Regions from separate parts of the Agromyces chitinivorans genome, predicted to be linked through region 2. Evidence: predicted binding sites of a transcription regulator. Region 2 holds the regulator's gene; the other holds the start of a gene.
The links. The regulator HrcA, encoded in region 2, represses chaperone genes, less so after heat shock. The targets are predictions, from matches to a motif close to TTNGCACTCGNNNNNNNCGAGTGCNAA.

Region 1: the regulator HrcA is predicted to act here: its motif matches at 2,460-2,486, upstream of groES (co-chaperone GroES).

The regions. Positions count from the first base shown of each region.
Region 1 covers NZ_JBEPJZ010000001.1:237,069-244,725, forward strand. Annotated here, with positions in the region: gene ABZK10_RS01120 (ABC transporter substrate-binding protein) at 1-782, opposite strand, end outside; gene rarD (EamA family transporter RarD) at 992-1,996, opposite strand; gene groES (co-chaperone GroES) at 2,085-2,381, opposite strand; gene ABZK10_RS01135 (class I SAM-dependent methyltransferase) at 2,550-3,734, shown strand; gene ABZK10_RS01140 (hypothetical protein) at 3,789-4,256, opposite strand; gene ABZK10_RS01145 (DUF4190 domain-containing protein) at 4,265-4,927, opposite strand; gene ABZK10_RS01150 (DUF4190 domain-containing protein) at 4,968-5,294, opposite strand; gene tsaD (tRNA (adenosine(37)-N6)-threonylcarbamoyltransferase complex transferase subunit TsaD) at 5,453-6,505, opposite strand; gene rimI (ribosomal protein S18-alanine N-acetyltransferase) at 6,502-7,011, opposite strand; gene tsaB (tRNA (adenosine(37)-N6)-threonylcarbamoyltransferase complex dimerization subunit type 1 TsaB) at 7,008-7,628, opposite strand; gene tsaE (tRNA (adenosine(37)-N6)-threonylcarbamoyltransferase complex ATPase subunit type 1 TsaE) at 7,638-7,657, opposite strand, start outside.
Region 2 covers NZ_JBEPJZ010000002.1:141,840-149,496, reverse strand. Annotated here, with positions in the region: gene ABZK10_RS13460 (16S rRNA (uracil(1498)-N(3))-methyltransferase) at 1-351, opposite strand, end outside; gene dnaJ (molecular chaperone DnaJ) at 353-1,456, opposite strand; gene hrcA (heat-inducible transcriptional repressor HrcA) at 1,508-2,530, opposite strand; gene ABZK10_RS13445 (DUF4870 domain-containing protein) at 2,724-3,137, shown strand; gene ABZK10_RS13440 (DUF4870 domain-containing protein) at 3,228-3,611, shown strand; gene hemW (radical SAM family heme chaperone HemW) at 3,621-4,847, opposite strand; gene ABZK10_RS13430 (DUF1990 domain-containing protein) at 4,851-5,498, opposite strand; gene lepA (translation elongation factor 4) at 5,502-7,352, opposite strand; gene rpsT (30S ribosomal protein S20) at 7,535-7,657, shown strand, end outside.

The DNA.
Region 1 (7,657 bases), on a different contig from region 2:
ATCAGCGCGATCGCGTCCGGGTTGGCGGCGGTCACGCCGGCGATCTGCGAGTCGAAGTTCGAGTCGCCCTCGTTGAAGAGCTCCTCGGCGACGACCTCGCCGCCGGCAGCCTCGAACGCGGTCTTGGTGAACTCCGCGAGGCCGGTGCCGTACGGGTCGTTCAGCACGATCATGCCGAGCGTCGCGTTGCCGTCCGACGCGATCAGGTTGCCGAGCACCTCGCCCTGGAGCGTGTCCGACGGAGCGGTGCGCCAGTACAGGTTGTCGTCGTCGTAGTCGGTGAAGTCGGCCGACGTGTTGGCCGGCGAGAACTGCACGACGCCGGCGGCGACGATCTGGTCGATGACGGTCTTCGAGACACCCGACGAGGCGGCGCCGACGATGCCCGAGACGTCCTGCGAGAGGAGGTCGGTCACCGAGACGGTCGCGGTGTCGGTGGTGGTGTCACCCGAGTCGCGGTAGACGACGTCGACGGTGATGCCGAGGTCGGCCTCGTTGATCTCCTGCGCGGCGAGGGCCACACCGGCCTCCTCGGGCGGGCCGAGGAAGGCGAGGGCACCACTCTGCGGGAGGATCGTGCCGATCTTCAGCGTGAGGTCACGCTCGCCGGGTTCGATCGGGTTTGCGTCGCCGGAGGCGGCCGCATCTTCGGACTCGGTCGGCTCGGACGTATCACCCGTGCTGCACGCGGTGAGGAGGAGGGCGGACACACCCGCAAGGGCGATCCCCGTCCAGGCCGCGCGAGCCGAGCGCTTGGCCGAGGCCTTCGCGATTACGCTCATGATGCTCCTAGGGACTGTTAGGACACTGGTTGGAACGGCACCCGCGAGGATGCCGTGCGTTCACAGTAGTCAGGCCCGTGAGACGGGAACAAGTCAGGGCGATCACAACCATGTAACGCCGCCTGAATCGTTACGTGGGCGTCATAATCCCGCTCGCACGACGTGTTTCCTGCGTTCCGGGCACGCTCCCACGCAACGATCGTGAGCCCTCAGATGGGGCCCACGGGCGCTTCCGGGGCGTCCCGGTCATCGGAAGCGGAAAGGGCCCTCCGGGCCGCCCTGCCGCGCCCTGCGGCCCGCGCGAGGTCCGCCAGCAGCAGTGCGATGGCGAGCCAGACCAGCGCGAACCCGACCCATCGCTCGGCCGGCATGGGCTCGCCGAGCACGGCGACCCCGACGATGAACTGGATCACCGGCGCGAGGTACTGGATGAAGCCCATCGACACGAGGGGAAGGCGGCGCGCCCCTGCCGCGAACGCGAGGAGCGGCACCGCGGTGACCGCGCCGGCGCACAGGAGGAGCACGGCGTGCGCCGGTCCCGCAGCGCCGAGCGTGAGGCCCGACGTCGCGGCGACGACCACCAGCTGCACGATCGCCACCGGGGTGAGCCACGCGGTCTCCAGCGTCAGTCCGGCGACCGCGTCGACCCGATCGCCGACGCGCTTCTTGATCAACCCGTAGCAGCCGAACGAGAAGGCGAGCGCGAGGGCGATCCAGGGCAGGCCGCCGTGCGCCACCGTGAGCACGAGCACCGCCGCGAACGAGATGCCGACCGCGATCCACTGCAACGGGCGGAGCCGCTCTCGCAGCACCAGCACGCCGAGGAAGACCGTCACGATCGGGTTGATGAAGTAGCCGAGCGACGCCTCGACGACCTGGCCGGTCGCGGTCGCGTAGACGTAGGTCTGCCAGTTGACGTAGATGAGCGCGCCGGCGGCACCCATGGTGAGCAGCACGCGCCGATCGCGTGCGAGCGCGAGCAACGGCCGCCAGGTGCGCGCGACGGTGAGCAGGAGCGCGCAGAACACGAGCGAGAGCAGCACGCGCCAGGCGACGATCTCGAACGGGCCGGTCGGCGCGAGCGCGAGGAAGTACAGCGGCAGGATGCCCCAGAGCCCGTAGGCCGCGAACGCGAACGCGAACCCGGCACGGCGCGTGCCCGCGGGGACGCCGGCTGCCGGCACGGGCGGCGGGCGCCGCGAGGAGTCGGTCACCGCTCGATGCTACGCCGCCGCGGACGGCGGGACGACGAACGGCCCGGCCGCGCGATGCGACCGGGCCGTCCGGGTGGAGCGGATGCGACTAGCGGACGACGACCGCGAGGACGTCGCGGGCCGACAGCACCAGGTAGTCCTGGCCGCCGAACTTGACCTCGGTTCCGCCGTACTTCGAGTAGATCACCTTGTCGCCGACTGCGACGTCGAGCGGGACGCGGTTGCCGTTGTCGTCGATGCGACCCGGGCCCACTGCGACGACCTCGCCCTCCTGGGGCTTCTCCTTCGCGGTGTCCGGGATGACGAGACCCGAAGCGGTGGTCTGCTCCGCCTCGACCTGCTGGATGACGATGCGATCCTCGAGCGGCTTGATGGAGACCGACACGGTTGACCTCTTTCTTGAAGAAACGAAGACTGTTTAGCACTCGCAGACTGAGAGTGCTACGTCGAGTCTAGGGGTCTGTTGGCACTCGTGCAACGTGAGTGCCAACAGGGTTGCGGATGCCGCCGGGCGGGCACGGACCGGCCGCCGCGCCGGTGCTAGCGTGGCGGGATGGATCGCGCCGAGCTGGTCGAGCTGCTGAGCCCCGAGGGCCTCCGGCTGCTCGACTCGCTCCCCCGCTGGACGGGTCGCGACCAGGTCGTGTCGACCGTCAGCCGGCTCCGCAGGGAGGGTCACTCACCGGGGGTCGTCGCGGCGGCGCTCACGCAGTCGCGCCTGCGCGCCCGCGCCGAGGCGAAGTTCGGCCCGTTCGCCGAGCGCATGCTGTTCACCGAGGCCGGGCTCGAGCAGGCCACCCGGCTCCGCGTCGCCGCGCTCCACGCGGGGCGGTTCGACGCCGCCGGCCTCCGTCGCATCGCCGACCTCGGCTGCGGCATCGGCGGCGACGCGCTCGCCATGGCCGCGATCGACCTCGAGGTGACCGCGGTCGAGGCCGACGAGGTCACCGCGGCGATCGCCGCCTACAACCTCACGCCGTTCGCGCAGGCGCGGGTGGTGCATGCCGACGCGGCATCCGTGCCCCTCGACGACGTCGACGCCGCCTGGCTCGACCCCGCCCGCCGACGGGTCGAGCAGGGCACCACGACCCGGCTCTCCGAAGCCGACTACTCGCCGAGCCTCGACACCGTCTTCGCCATCGCGGAGCGCATGCCGGTCGGCGTGAAGCTCGGGCCGGGCACCGACCGCGACGTGATCCCCGACGACGCGGAGGCCCAGTGGGTCTCGGTCGACGGCGACCTCGTCGAGATGGTGCTCTGGACCGGCGTGCTCGCCCGCGACGGCGTGCGCCGCGCCGCGCTCGTGCTCCGCGACGACGGCGCGCACGAGATGACGGCTGCGGCCGACAGCGCCGACGAGGAGACGGGGCCGCTCGGGGCGGTCGTGTACGAACCCGACCCGGCGGTCATCCGCTCGCGGCTCATCGGCGACCTGGCCCGCAGGCTCGGCGCGCGCATGGTCGGCGACGGCATCGCCTACCTCACCGCCGACGAGCTCACGGTGACCCCGTTCGCGACCGCGTTCCGGGTGCTCGAGCAATTGCCGCCCGACGAGGACGACCTCCGGCGCGCGCTGAGGCAGCGCGACATCGGGGTGCTCGAGATCAAGAAGCGCGGCGTCGACGTCGACCCGGCGGCGCTGCGGAAGCGGCTGAAGCTGCGCGGCGACCGCAGCGCGACGGTCATCCTGACCCGCGCGCAGGGGCGCCACGTCGCGCTGCTGGCGGAGCGCGCCTGAGCGCTGCCGGCGATACCCGCATCTTGAGCCCGGCCGCACGGACCGGCGACCGGGTCAGCCGATCGCGCCGAGCACGTTGACGTAGTAGACGATCCAGATGGACGAGAACAGGGTGCCGAGCGCGCCCGTGACGATGCCGACCCAGGAGCGCGACTCGTCGCCCGCGCCGCGGCGCACCCCGAGCACGCCGAAGACGATCGCGGCGATCGACAGCGGCACCGCCCAGCCGACGAACAACGCGGCCAGCAGCCCCAGGATGCCGCTGACCGAGGCGACGGTGCCGTAGAGCGAACGCTCGACGACCTCCTCCTCGGCGGCGTGCTCGTCGAGCTCGGCGTCCCAGTCGCGGTGGACGACCAGCAGCTCGGCCGTCGGGAGCTTCGCGAGCTGCCCGGTGTCCATGGGCACCTCGTACTCGCGCTGCACGGCGAGGTCCGCGGGCAGCGACTCCCCCGACGACGCGCGTCGCCCGGCCGCAGGATCCCCCGGCGGCCGGGCGACGGACTCGTCGTCGGGGAGCATCGCGCCGATCAGTAGTACAGGTAGGGGTCGGACGTGAAGATGGCCACCCACCCGATGATCGACAGGATGCCGATCGCGATGCCGACGAACCCGAGGATGATGCCCGCGAGCGCCATGCCCTTGCCGTTCGGCTCCTTGCGCCGGCCCAGGAAGCCGAGCACCACCGCCGCGGCGGGGATGAACAGCTGCAGGATGCCGCCGACGATCGGGATCCAGACCACGAGGATCGACCCGACGACGCCCAGGATGCCCGCGACGAGCGAGAGGATCGACAGCACGGCGGGCGGAGCCGCGGGTGCCGACGGCGCGCTCGCGGAGGGGCCGTACGACGCCGTCGCGGACGGACCGTAGGACGCACTCGTTCCGCTCGGCCCGTAGGCCGGCGGGACGGGCGGCGGAGGCGAGGACGCCGCGGGCGGCGCGACGGGCGGGCCCGGCGGCGCCGGCGGTGCCGTGGGCGTCTCCGGCGGTGCCGTGGGCGTCTCGGGCGCGCCGGGCGAGGGCACGACGGGCTCGGCCGGCGTCGGCGCGAGCGGCTCCTCGGGGGCCGGCGGCGCCGGCTCCTCGGGGTTGGGTGCGACGGGCTCGGCGGGCGTCGGGACGTCGGGCTCGCCGGGGGCCGGCGTCTCGGGCTCGTCGGGCTGGTCGGCCGGTACCTTCGGATCGGTCATGGTGCGCTCCTCGGGTGCGTCGGTTCCGTCGTGCGAGGGATCAGTAGTTCAGGTTGCCGGAGCTGGCGGCGATCCCGAAGATGACGACCCAGAAGAGGAGGACGATAAGGCCGATCACCAGGCCGACGTAGCCGATGACGAGGCCGGCGATCGCGAGGCCGCGGCCCTGCTCGCCCGTCTTCTTGATCTGGCTGAGGGCGATGTGCCCGGTGATGATCGCCACGAGCGAGATGAAGAACGCCGACACGAGCGAGACGATCGCGAGGACGTTCGTCTTCGGCGTGCTGCTCGGCGCGGCGGCGTACTGGCCCGACGGGGCGGGCGCTGCGGAGTAGTCGGGCTGCTGGGGAGTGTTGGGATCGGTCACGGTGGGTGCCTCCTCGTGTGATGCAGGACGACGGATGCGGTGGCGCGCATGCATCCGGGCGCCACGACGTGCGGCGCTCGTACCTCACCATAGCGTCGGGCCCGACCCGGGCACAGGAGGGTTAACCCTCGGATGTCGCAGCGTGTCGGGAACGCACGTCAGGACTGGATGCGCGTGACCGGCAGGGTCGAATCGGCGCCGAAGCCGAGCTCGGACGGCTCGTGCCCCGCCATGATGCGCTGGGCGCCGAGCGCCGCGATCATCGCCCCGTTGTCGGTGCAGAGCGAGAGCGGCGGAACGCGCAGGGCGATGCCCGCGGCAGCCGCCCGCTCCTCGGCGAGCGCGCGCAGCCGGGCGTTCGCGACCACGCCGCCACCGAGCAGCAGGCGCGGCACTCCGAGGTCGGTGCACGCCGCGATCGCCTTCGTCACGAGCACGTCGGCGACCGCCTCGCGGAAGCTCGCGGCGACGTCGGCGACCGGCACCTCCTCGCCCGCGTCCTCGCGCTGCTCGACCCAGCGGGCGACGGCCGTCTTCAGGCCCGAGAAGCTGAAGTCGTACCGGTGCCGCTCCAGGTCCTTCGGGCGGCTGAGGCCGCGCGGGAAGCGGATGGCGCGCGGGTCGCCGCCGACCGCCGCAGCGTCGATGCGCGGCCCGCCCGGGTAGGCGAGGCCGAGCACGCGCGCGACCTTGTCGAACGCCTCCCCCGCGGCGTCGTCGATGGTCTCGCCGAGCAGTTCCACGTCGGAGACCAGGTCGCGCACGAGCAGCAGCGAGGTGTGCCCGCCCGAGACGAGCAGCGCGATCGTGGGGTACTCGAACCGGTCTCCGTCGGCGAGGATGTCGGCGCCGACGTGGCCGACGAGGTGGTTCACGGCGTAGATCGGCTTCCCGAGCGCCAGCGCGAGCGCCTTCGCGGCCCCGACGCCGACCATGAGCGCGCCGGCGAGGCCGGGGCCGTTGGTGACCGCGACGGCGTCGACCTCGTCGAGCGCGATGCCGGCGCGGCCGAGCGCCTCGTGCAGGGTCGGGCCGAGCGCCTCGAGGTGGGCGCGCGCCGCGACCTCGGGCACGACGCCGCCGTAGCGCGCGTGCTCCTCCATCGAGGAGGCGATCACGTTGGCGAGCAGCGTCGAGCCGCGCACGATGCCGACGCCGGTCTCGTCGCAGCTGGTCTCGATGCCGAGCACGACGGGCGCGGTGCGGTTCACTCGGTCACCTCCACGGCGACGGATGCCGCGGGGCGGGTCACCGGCGCACTCAGGCGCGCGCGCATGACGAGCGCGTCGACCCCGTCGGGCTGGTAGTACGCCCGGCGGCGGCCGATCTCCGAGAAGCCGAGCGAGCGGTACAGCCCCTGCGCGACCGGGTTGTCGGCGCGGACCTCGAGGAAGACGTCGTGCGCCCCGCGCCGCCAGGCCTCCGCGAGCAGCGCCTGCATCAGGGCGCGCCCGAGCCCGCCGGCGCGCGCGTCGGGTGCGACGGCGATGGTCTGGATGTCGCCCTGCCCGGAGCCGCGCGGCGCGAGCAGGCCGGCGTAGGCCACGACCGTCGCCGCGTCGTCCGCCGGCGTCGCCACGAGGTAGTGGGCGTGCGGGTCGACGAGCTCGCGGGCCATCGCGTCGGCCGACCAGGCGTCGTTCACGAAGATCGACCGCTCGAGCTCCATCACCTGCTCGAGGTCGCCGATCTCGGCGCGGCGCAGCATCCAGCTCATGCGCTCACCCGCTTCGGCGCGGCGGCGGGCGTGACGTCGGGCGAGCGCAGGTACAGGGGCTCGTCGGCGGCGAACGGGACGCCCGCGGCTCCCATGCCGGCGGCGAGCGTGCCGAGCGCGGCCGCGGAGACCCGGTGCGCGTCGAGGCGCGTTCCGGCCGCCTCGGGCAGCGCGTCCGGCTTGGCCAGGCCGGGTCCCTCGACGCGCACGGGCAGGCCGTCGGCGTCGAGGCCCTCGTAGGCGCTCCAGTAGCGTTCGCGGCGGCGCGCGTCGGTCACGACGAGGAGCGGCCCGGTGCCGCCCGCGGCGTACCACTCCGCCGCGAGCGCGTCGTGGCTCACGACCGGCAGCACCGGCACGCCCGCGCCGAACGCGAACGCGTGCGCGGCGGCGATGCCCACGCGGAGGCCCGTGAACGGCCCCGGACCCATGCCGGCGACCACGGCCGAGACGTCGGCGCCGGTCGCCCCGGCGTCGGCCAGCGCCCCCGCCAGGAGTTCCCCGATCGCCTCGGCGTGCCGCATGGTGTCGTCGGTCGCGCGTTCGGCGACGACCCGGCCGTCGTCGTCGACCACGGCGACACCCGTGCCGGCCGACGTGTCGATCGCGAGCAGCATGGGTCCAGCCTACGTCCGGGCGGCGTAGC
Region 2 (7,657 bases):
CACCGACCGCGCCGCTGACCACGGCTCGATCGCGTCCGCGCCGAGTTCGGTCGACGCCTGCACCGCGCGCTCGTCGCGGTCGCCCTTCGCGAGCGCCTGCACGAGCACGAGTCCCCGTTCCGGGCGGTCGCGGTGCACGACGTGCGCGACCTCGATCGCCAGCTCGCGCGGCGCGACGCGCGTGACCGCACCGGTCACGACCGTGCCGCGGCCGTCGCCGATCGAGATCACCTCGCCCACGCGCACCCGGCTCACGGTGGCGGCGTGGCGCGCCTCCTCGCCGTCGAGCGCGAGCTCCGCGCCCGGCCCGAGGTCCGCCGCGAGTTCCTCGCGCAGGAACAGGCTCGCCATCTCAGCCCAGGAAGCGGTCCCGGAGCTTGGCGAACAGCCCCTGCTGGAAGTGCGTGAGGGTCGGCGCGGCCTTCTTGTGCGAGGTCGCGAACTGCTCGATGAGCTGGCGCTCCCTGCCGCTCAGCTTCGTGGGCGTGACGACCTGGATGCCGATCTTGAGGTCGCCGCGGCCCGAGCCGCGCAGGCGCGTGATGCCGCGGTCCTTGACCGTGACGACCTCGCCGCTCTGCGTGCCGGGACGGAGCTCGATGTCGACGTCGCCGTCGAGGGCGGGGATGACGGTCTCGGTGCCGAGGATCGCGTCGGCCATCGCCACCTCGAGGGTGCAGAGCAGGTCGTCGCCGTTGCGGCTGAAGACGTCGTGCGTGCGCACCTTGATCTCGAGGTACAGGTCGCCGTTCGGCCCGCCGGCCGGACCCGCCTCGCCGCTGCCCGGCATCTGCAGGCGCAGGCCGGTCTCGACGCCGGCCGGGATGTCGACCGCGACCGTGCGCCGCGCGCGCACGCGTCCCTGCCCCTGGCAGGTGGTGCACGGCGTCGCGATGACGGTGCCGTAGCCGCGGCAGGTGCCGCAGGGGCTCGAGGTCATGACGTTGCCGAGCAGCGAGCGCACCGAGCGCTGCACGCTGCCCGTACCGTGGCAGATGTCGCAGGTGACCGGCGCGGTGCCCGGCTGGCAGCAGCTGCCGTGGCAGGTCTCGCACGTCACGGCCGTGTCGACCTCGATGTCGCGGTGCGTGCCGAAGACGACCTCGTCGAGGTCGACCTCCACGCGCAGCAGGGCGTCCTGGCCGCGCTCGCGGCGCGATCGGGGCCCGCGGGACGCGCCGCCGCCCCCGCCGAAGAACGTCTCGAAGATGTCGCCGAACCCGCCGAACCCCTGCTGGCCGCCGAAGCCCTGCTGGCCGCCCATGTCGTACTGCTGGCGCTGCTTGGGGTCGCTCAGCACGTCGTAGGCGTGCGTGACGAGCTTGAACCGCTCCGACGCGTCGGCACCGGGGTTCACGTCCGGGTGCAGCTCGCGGGCGAGTCGCCGGTAGGCCTTCTTGATCTCCTCGGGGCTCGCGTCGCGCGAGACGCCCAGGACTTCGTAGTGATCTGCCACCGAGGGTGGCTCCTTTCGTCGGTCGCGGCGGCCGGTCGTGCCGGCGCCGGGTCAGTCGTTGCCGAGCATGCGCGTGACGTACCGCGCCACGGCGCGCACCGCCGCGATGTTGCTCGAGTAGTCCATGCGGGTGGGGCCGAGCACGCCGAGGCGCGAGATCTCGCGCCCGGTGGCGGTGAAGTCGCTGGCGACCACGGAGGTCTCGCCGAGGCCGAACTGGGCGTTCTCGCGCCCGATCGAGACGGCGACGCCGTGCGGGTCGCCCGCCATCTCGCCGAACAGCTTCAGCAGCACGACCTGCTCCTCGATCGCCTCGATCACGTCGAGGATGCTGCCCGCGAAGTCCTGCTCGGTGCGCACGAGGTTCGCCGCGCCGGCGACCACGAGGCGATCGTGCCGCTGGGCCCGGGCCTGCTCGGCGAACGTGCCCGCCACCGTGCCCACGAGTCGCGCGAGCGCGGGCGTGCCGAGGTCGTCGATGCCGGCGAGGCGTTCCGCGGCGTCGCCGAGCGGCATGCCGCCCACCGCGACGTTCAGCCGCGCCCGCACGTCGGCCAGGTCGCTCTCCTCGATCTCCTGCTCGGCGTCGACCACGCGCTGCTCGACGTGCCCGGCGTCGGTGATGAGCACGCACAGCACGCGCGTGCCACCCACCGGCACGAGTTCCACGTGCCGCACCTTGGCACTGCCGAACGACGGGTACTGCACGACGGCCAGCTGGTTGGTGAGCTGGGCGAGCAGTCGCACGGTGCGGGCGAGCAGTTCGTCGAGGTCGCTCGACTGGCCGAGGAACGTCTCGATGGCGTGGCGTTGGGCGGCCGAGAGCGGGCGGAACTCGCCGAGCTGGTCGACGAAGACGCGGTACCCCTTGTCGGTCGGGATGCGACCCGACGACGTGTGCGGGGCGACGATCAGCTCCTCCTCCTCGAGGAGGGCCATGTCGTTGCGGATGGTCGCCGCGGACACGCCGAACGAGTGGCGCTCGACGATCGACTTCGAGCCGACCGGCTCGCGGCTGGACACGTAGTCCTGCACGATCGCCTGCAGTACCGCGAGGCTGCGCTCCGAGACCATCCGCACTCCTCCCGCTCGACTCGCTTTAGCACTCCGTGACGTCGAGTGCCAATACTACCCCGGCGCACCCTGTGGAGGGCATTGCCGCGCGGCACCACCCGCCACTAGCGTGATCCGAGGCATCCCCCACCGGCTCACGGGCCGTGCTGCCGACGCATCCCATCGAACGTACCCGAACGGAAAGGCACCACGCATGACCGACCCCCAGCAGCCCGCCGAGTCCGCAGAGCCCGCCGCCCAGCCCGCGGCGCCCGCACCCCTGTCGCAGTCCGAGGACATCCAGTGGGCCTCCTACGCGCACCTCGGCGGCATCCTCGGCTTCCTGCCCTCGCTCATCATCTGGCTGATCTTCAAGGACCGCGGTTCGTTCACGGACACCGAGGCCAAGGAGGCCCTGAACTTCCAGATCACGATGGTCATGGCATCCGTCGCCATCTGGATCCTCACGAGCATCCTCACCGCGATCTCGTTCGGCATCCTGTTCTTCCTCGGCTTCCTGAACTACGCGCCGTGGATCGTCAGCGTGATCTTCTCGATCATCGCCTTCATGCAGGTCAAGGACGGCAACCACTACCGCTACCCGTTCGCCATCCGCCTCATCAAGTAGTCGGCCGCGCCGCGCCGGAACGCACCCTGTCGCCCGGCGCGGCGCTGTGCCAGCATTGACGCACGACCGCGACCACAGAGGAGCATGTGCATGTCCGAGTCCACCCCTCCGCCCCCGCCGCAGGACCCCGCGTCCGACGCGGCGCAGCCGCTCAGCCCCGCCGACCAGCGCCTCTGGGCGACGCTGATCCACATCGGCGGCATCTTCTTCGGCTTCATCCCGGCGCTCGTCGGCTACCTGGTGCTACGCGACCGCGGCCAGTTCGTGCGCGAGCACACCGCGACGGCGCTGAACTTCCAGATCACCATGACCATCGCCGGCATCATCGGCTCGATCCTGGTCATCGTGTTCGTCGGCATCCTGATCCTCATCGCGGTGTACGTGCTGATCATCGTGTTCAGCATCATCGCCGCGGTCGCCGCGAACAAGGGCCAGCCGTACTCCTACCCGCTGTCGATCAAGTTCGTCAGCTGAGCAGGGGCGTCATGCGTCCGTGATCCGGCGCACCACGGCATCCGCCAGCAGCCGCCCTCGCACGGTGAGCACCAGCTCGCCGGCGAGGGCGGCTCTCGCGTCCACCAGCTCGTCGGCGATGAGGCCCGCGACCTCGCGGCGCGCGGCCTCGGAGAGGCTCGCCACCGGGATGCCCTGGACGATGCGAGACCCGAGCAGCACGCGCTCGGTCTCGCGAGCGGCCTCGTCGAGCACCTCGCGGCCGGCGGCGGGCGACACGCCGCGCGCGATGCGCTCGGCGTACGCGGCAGGATGCTTCACGTTCCACCAGCGCACGCCGCCGACGTGGCTGTGCGCACCGGGGCCGATGCCCCACCAGTCGTCGCCGCGCCAGTAGCCGAGGTTGTGCCGCGAGCGGTGGGCGTCGGAGCGGGCCCAGTTGCTCACCTCGTACCAGCCGTAGCCCGCGGCCGACAGCCGCTGTTCGGCCAGCTCGTACATGTCGGCCTGCACGTCGTCGGAGACCGTGCCCACCTCGCCGCGGCGGATCTGCCGGGCGAGCTTCGTGCCCGCCTCGACGATCAGCGCGTACGCGCTCACGTGGTCGGGCGACTCCGCGACGACCGCGTCGAGGCTGCGCCCCCAGTCGTCGAGCGTCTCCCCCGGCGTGCCGTAGATGAGGTCGAGGCTGACGTCGAGTCCGGCCTCGCGCGCCCAGCCCACGACCTTCGGCACGTTGGCCGGGTCGTGCGTGCGCTCGAGCGTCGCGAGCACGTGCGGCACCGCCGACTGCATGCCGAACGACACCCGGGTGAACCCGCCCTCGCGCAGCCTGGCGAGGTACGCGGCATCGACCGAGTCGGGGTTCGCCTCGGTCGTGACCTCGGCGTCGTCGGCGAGGCCGTGCGTGCGGCGCACGGCGTCGAGCATCGCGACCAGGTCGTCGGCGGGCAGCATCGTGGGCGTGCCGCCGCCCAGGAACACGGTCGCCGCCGGGCGCACCGGCACGCCCGACGCCTCGAGGATGCGGGCGGATGCCTCGAGCTCGGCGATCGCCTGGCCGGCGTAGTCCGTGCGACGCGCGCCGCGCAGCTCGTCGGAGGTGTAGGTGTTGAAGTCGCAGTACCCGCAGCGCACCCGGCAGAACGGCACGTGCAGGTACACGCCGAACGCACGCGCGTCGGCGCCGACGGCGGCGCCGGGCGGGAGCAGGCCGTCCTCTGGCGCCGGTTCGCCGACCGGCAGCGGGCCGGCCACGTGTCAGACCGCCCCGGCGGGGTGCAGCGCGCGCAGCTCGTCGCGGACGACCTCGCGCCGCTGGCGGCGGACGATGCCGCCGAAGAACCGGCTCCACGGCCCGGCGGGCCGGTGGAATGCGCGGATCGTGAGCCACACGGAGTCGTCCTCGCGGCGCTCGACGACGAACGACTCCTCGCCGCTCAGCGGCCCGCCCGAGACCGTGCCGTACGCGAACCCGACGCGGTCGGGCTCGTCGATGACGTAGACGACGAGCATCTGCGCCCGGTACCGCGGCAGGCCGCGGCGCCGGGCGATCGTGGCCGTCATGCCGGCGGCGACGTAGGGCGTGCCGTCGGCGGTGAAGCGCTGCTCGGAGCGATCGGCGGGCTGCTGCTCGAGCGGGTGCCCCTCGTCGTCGTAGACGATGCCGAGGTACTGCTCCCCGGTGCCCTCCTGCACGTCGGTGACCTGCAGGTGCGCACCGCGCTGGATGCCCCAGGTCATGAGCGCGTCGGCCGAGCGCTCGAAGCGCTCGTCACCGCTGCCGAGCTTGATGCGGTGCTCGGCCGGCTTGAACCCCTCGGGCGGGTAGCGCATGAGGTCGGGGTCGGTCGTGGCGCCGATGGCACCGTAGTCGACCGACTGCTCGGTGAAGGTCTGCCGTCGCATCCGTTACTTCTTGCTCGTCTCGGTCTCGCCCGACAGCGCGGCGATGAACGCCTCCTGGGGCACCTCCACGCGACCGACCATCTTCATGCGCTTCTTGCCCTCCTTCTGCTTCTCGAGGAGCTTGCGCTTGCGGGTGATGTCGCCGCCGTAGCACTTGGCGAGCACGTCCTTGCGGATCGCGCGGATGTTCTCGCGGGCGATGATGCGCGCGCCGATGGCCGCCTGGATCGGCACCTCGAACTGCTGCCGTGGGATGAGCTCGCGCAGGCGCCCGGTCATGAGCGTGCCGTACGCGTACGCCTTGTCGCGGTGCACGATCGCGCTGAACGCGTCGACCTGGTCGCCCTGCAGCAGGATGTCGACCTTCACGAGGTCGGCGGCCTGGTCGCCCATGGGCTCGTAGTCGAGGCTGGCGTAGCCGGCGGTCTTCGACTTCAGCTGGTCGAAGAAGTCGAACACGATCTCGCCGAGCGGCATGCTGTAGCGCAGCTCGACCCGGTCCTCGCCGAGGTACTCCATGCCGAGCAGGTTGCCGCGGCGGCTCTGGCAGAGCTCCATGATGGTGCCGACGTAGTCCTTCGGCGCGAGGATGGCCGCGCGCACGACAGGCTCGCGCACCTCGGAGACCTTCACGCCGGTCGGGAACTCGCTCGGGTTCGTGACCTCCATGTTGCGACCGTCCTCGGTGGTGACCTCGTAGACCACCGACGGCGCGGTCGCGATGAGGTCGAGGCCGAACTCGCGGCGGAGGCGCTCGGAGATGATCTCGAGGTGCAGGAGGCCGAGGAACCCGCACCGGAACCCGAAGCCGAGGGCCACGGAGGTCTCGGGCTCGTACACCAGCGCGGCATCCGACAGCTTGAGCTTGTCGAGGGCCTCGCGCAGCTCGGGGTAGTCGCTGCCGTCGAGGGGGTACAGCCCCGAGAACACCATGGGCTTCGGGTCGGTGTAGCCGGGCAGGGCGTCGGATGCCGGCTTCGCGGACGTGGTCACGGTGTCGCCGACGCGCGACTGGCGCACGTCCTTCACGCCCGTGATGAGGTAGCCGACCTCGCCCACGCCGAGTCCCTTCGACGGCTTCGGCTCGGGGGCGCTCACGCCGATCTCGAGCAGCTCGTGGGTCGCCTTGGTCGACATCATCTGGATGCGCTCGCGCGGCGAGAGCCGCCCGTCGATCATGCGGATGTAGGTGACGACGCCGCGGTAGGCGTCGTAGACCGAGTCGAAGATCATCGCGCGCGCGGGTGCGTCGGCGTCGCCCTCGGGCGCGGGCATGAGCTCGACGACGCGGTCGAGCAGCGCCTCGACGCCCTCGCCGGTCTTGCCCGAGACGCGCAGCACGTCGTCGGGCGAACCGCCGATGAGGTCGGCGAGCTCGCGCGCGTACTTGTCGGGCTCGGCGGCCGGCAGGTCGATCTTGTTGAGCACCGGGATGATCGTGAGGTCGTTCTCGAGTGCGAGGTAGAGGTTCGCGAGGGTCTGCGCCTCGATGCCCTGCGCGGCGTCGACGAGCAGGAGCGCGCCCTCGCACGCGGCGAGCGAGCGGGAGACCTCGTAGGTGAAGTCGACGTGCCCGGGGGTGTCGATCATGTTCAGCGCGTAGGCGGTGCCGTCGACCTCCCACGGCATGCGCACGGCCTGGCTCTTGATGGTGATGCCGCGCTCGCGCTCGATGTCCATGCGGTCGAGGTACTGGGCGCGCATGTCGCGGTCGCTGACGATGCCGGTGATCTGCAGCATGCGGTCGGCGAGGGTCGACTTGCCGTGGTCGATGTGCGCGATGATGCAGAAGTTGCGGATGCGCGCCGGATCGGTGGCAGCAGGCGTCGGAGGGTGTACGGCTCGAGGGGACATCGTGCTCGATTCTCCCATGCGCGGCGCGCCCGGCGACACGCGTCCGGCATTGGCGTCTCGCAGGCGGTGCTGGTATCGTTGCCTGTTGGCTTGCGTGTGGGTCCCACCCCGCACGAATCGCCGTGAGGTGCCCTCCCACCGAACGGCTCCATCCGATCGATCCAGAACGAAAGCGAACGTACGTGGCAAACATCAAGTCGCAGATCAAGCGCAACAAGACGAACCAGAAGGCGCACGAGCGCAACAAGGCCGTGAAGAGCTCGGTGAAGACCGCCGTGCGCCAGGCGCGCGAGGCCATCGCCTCG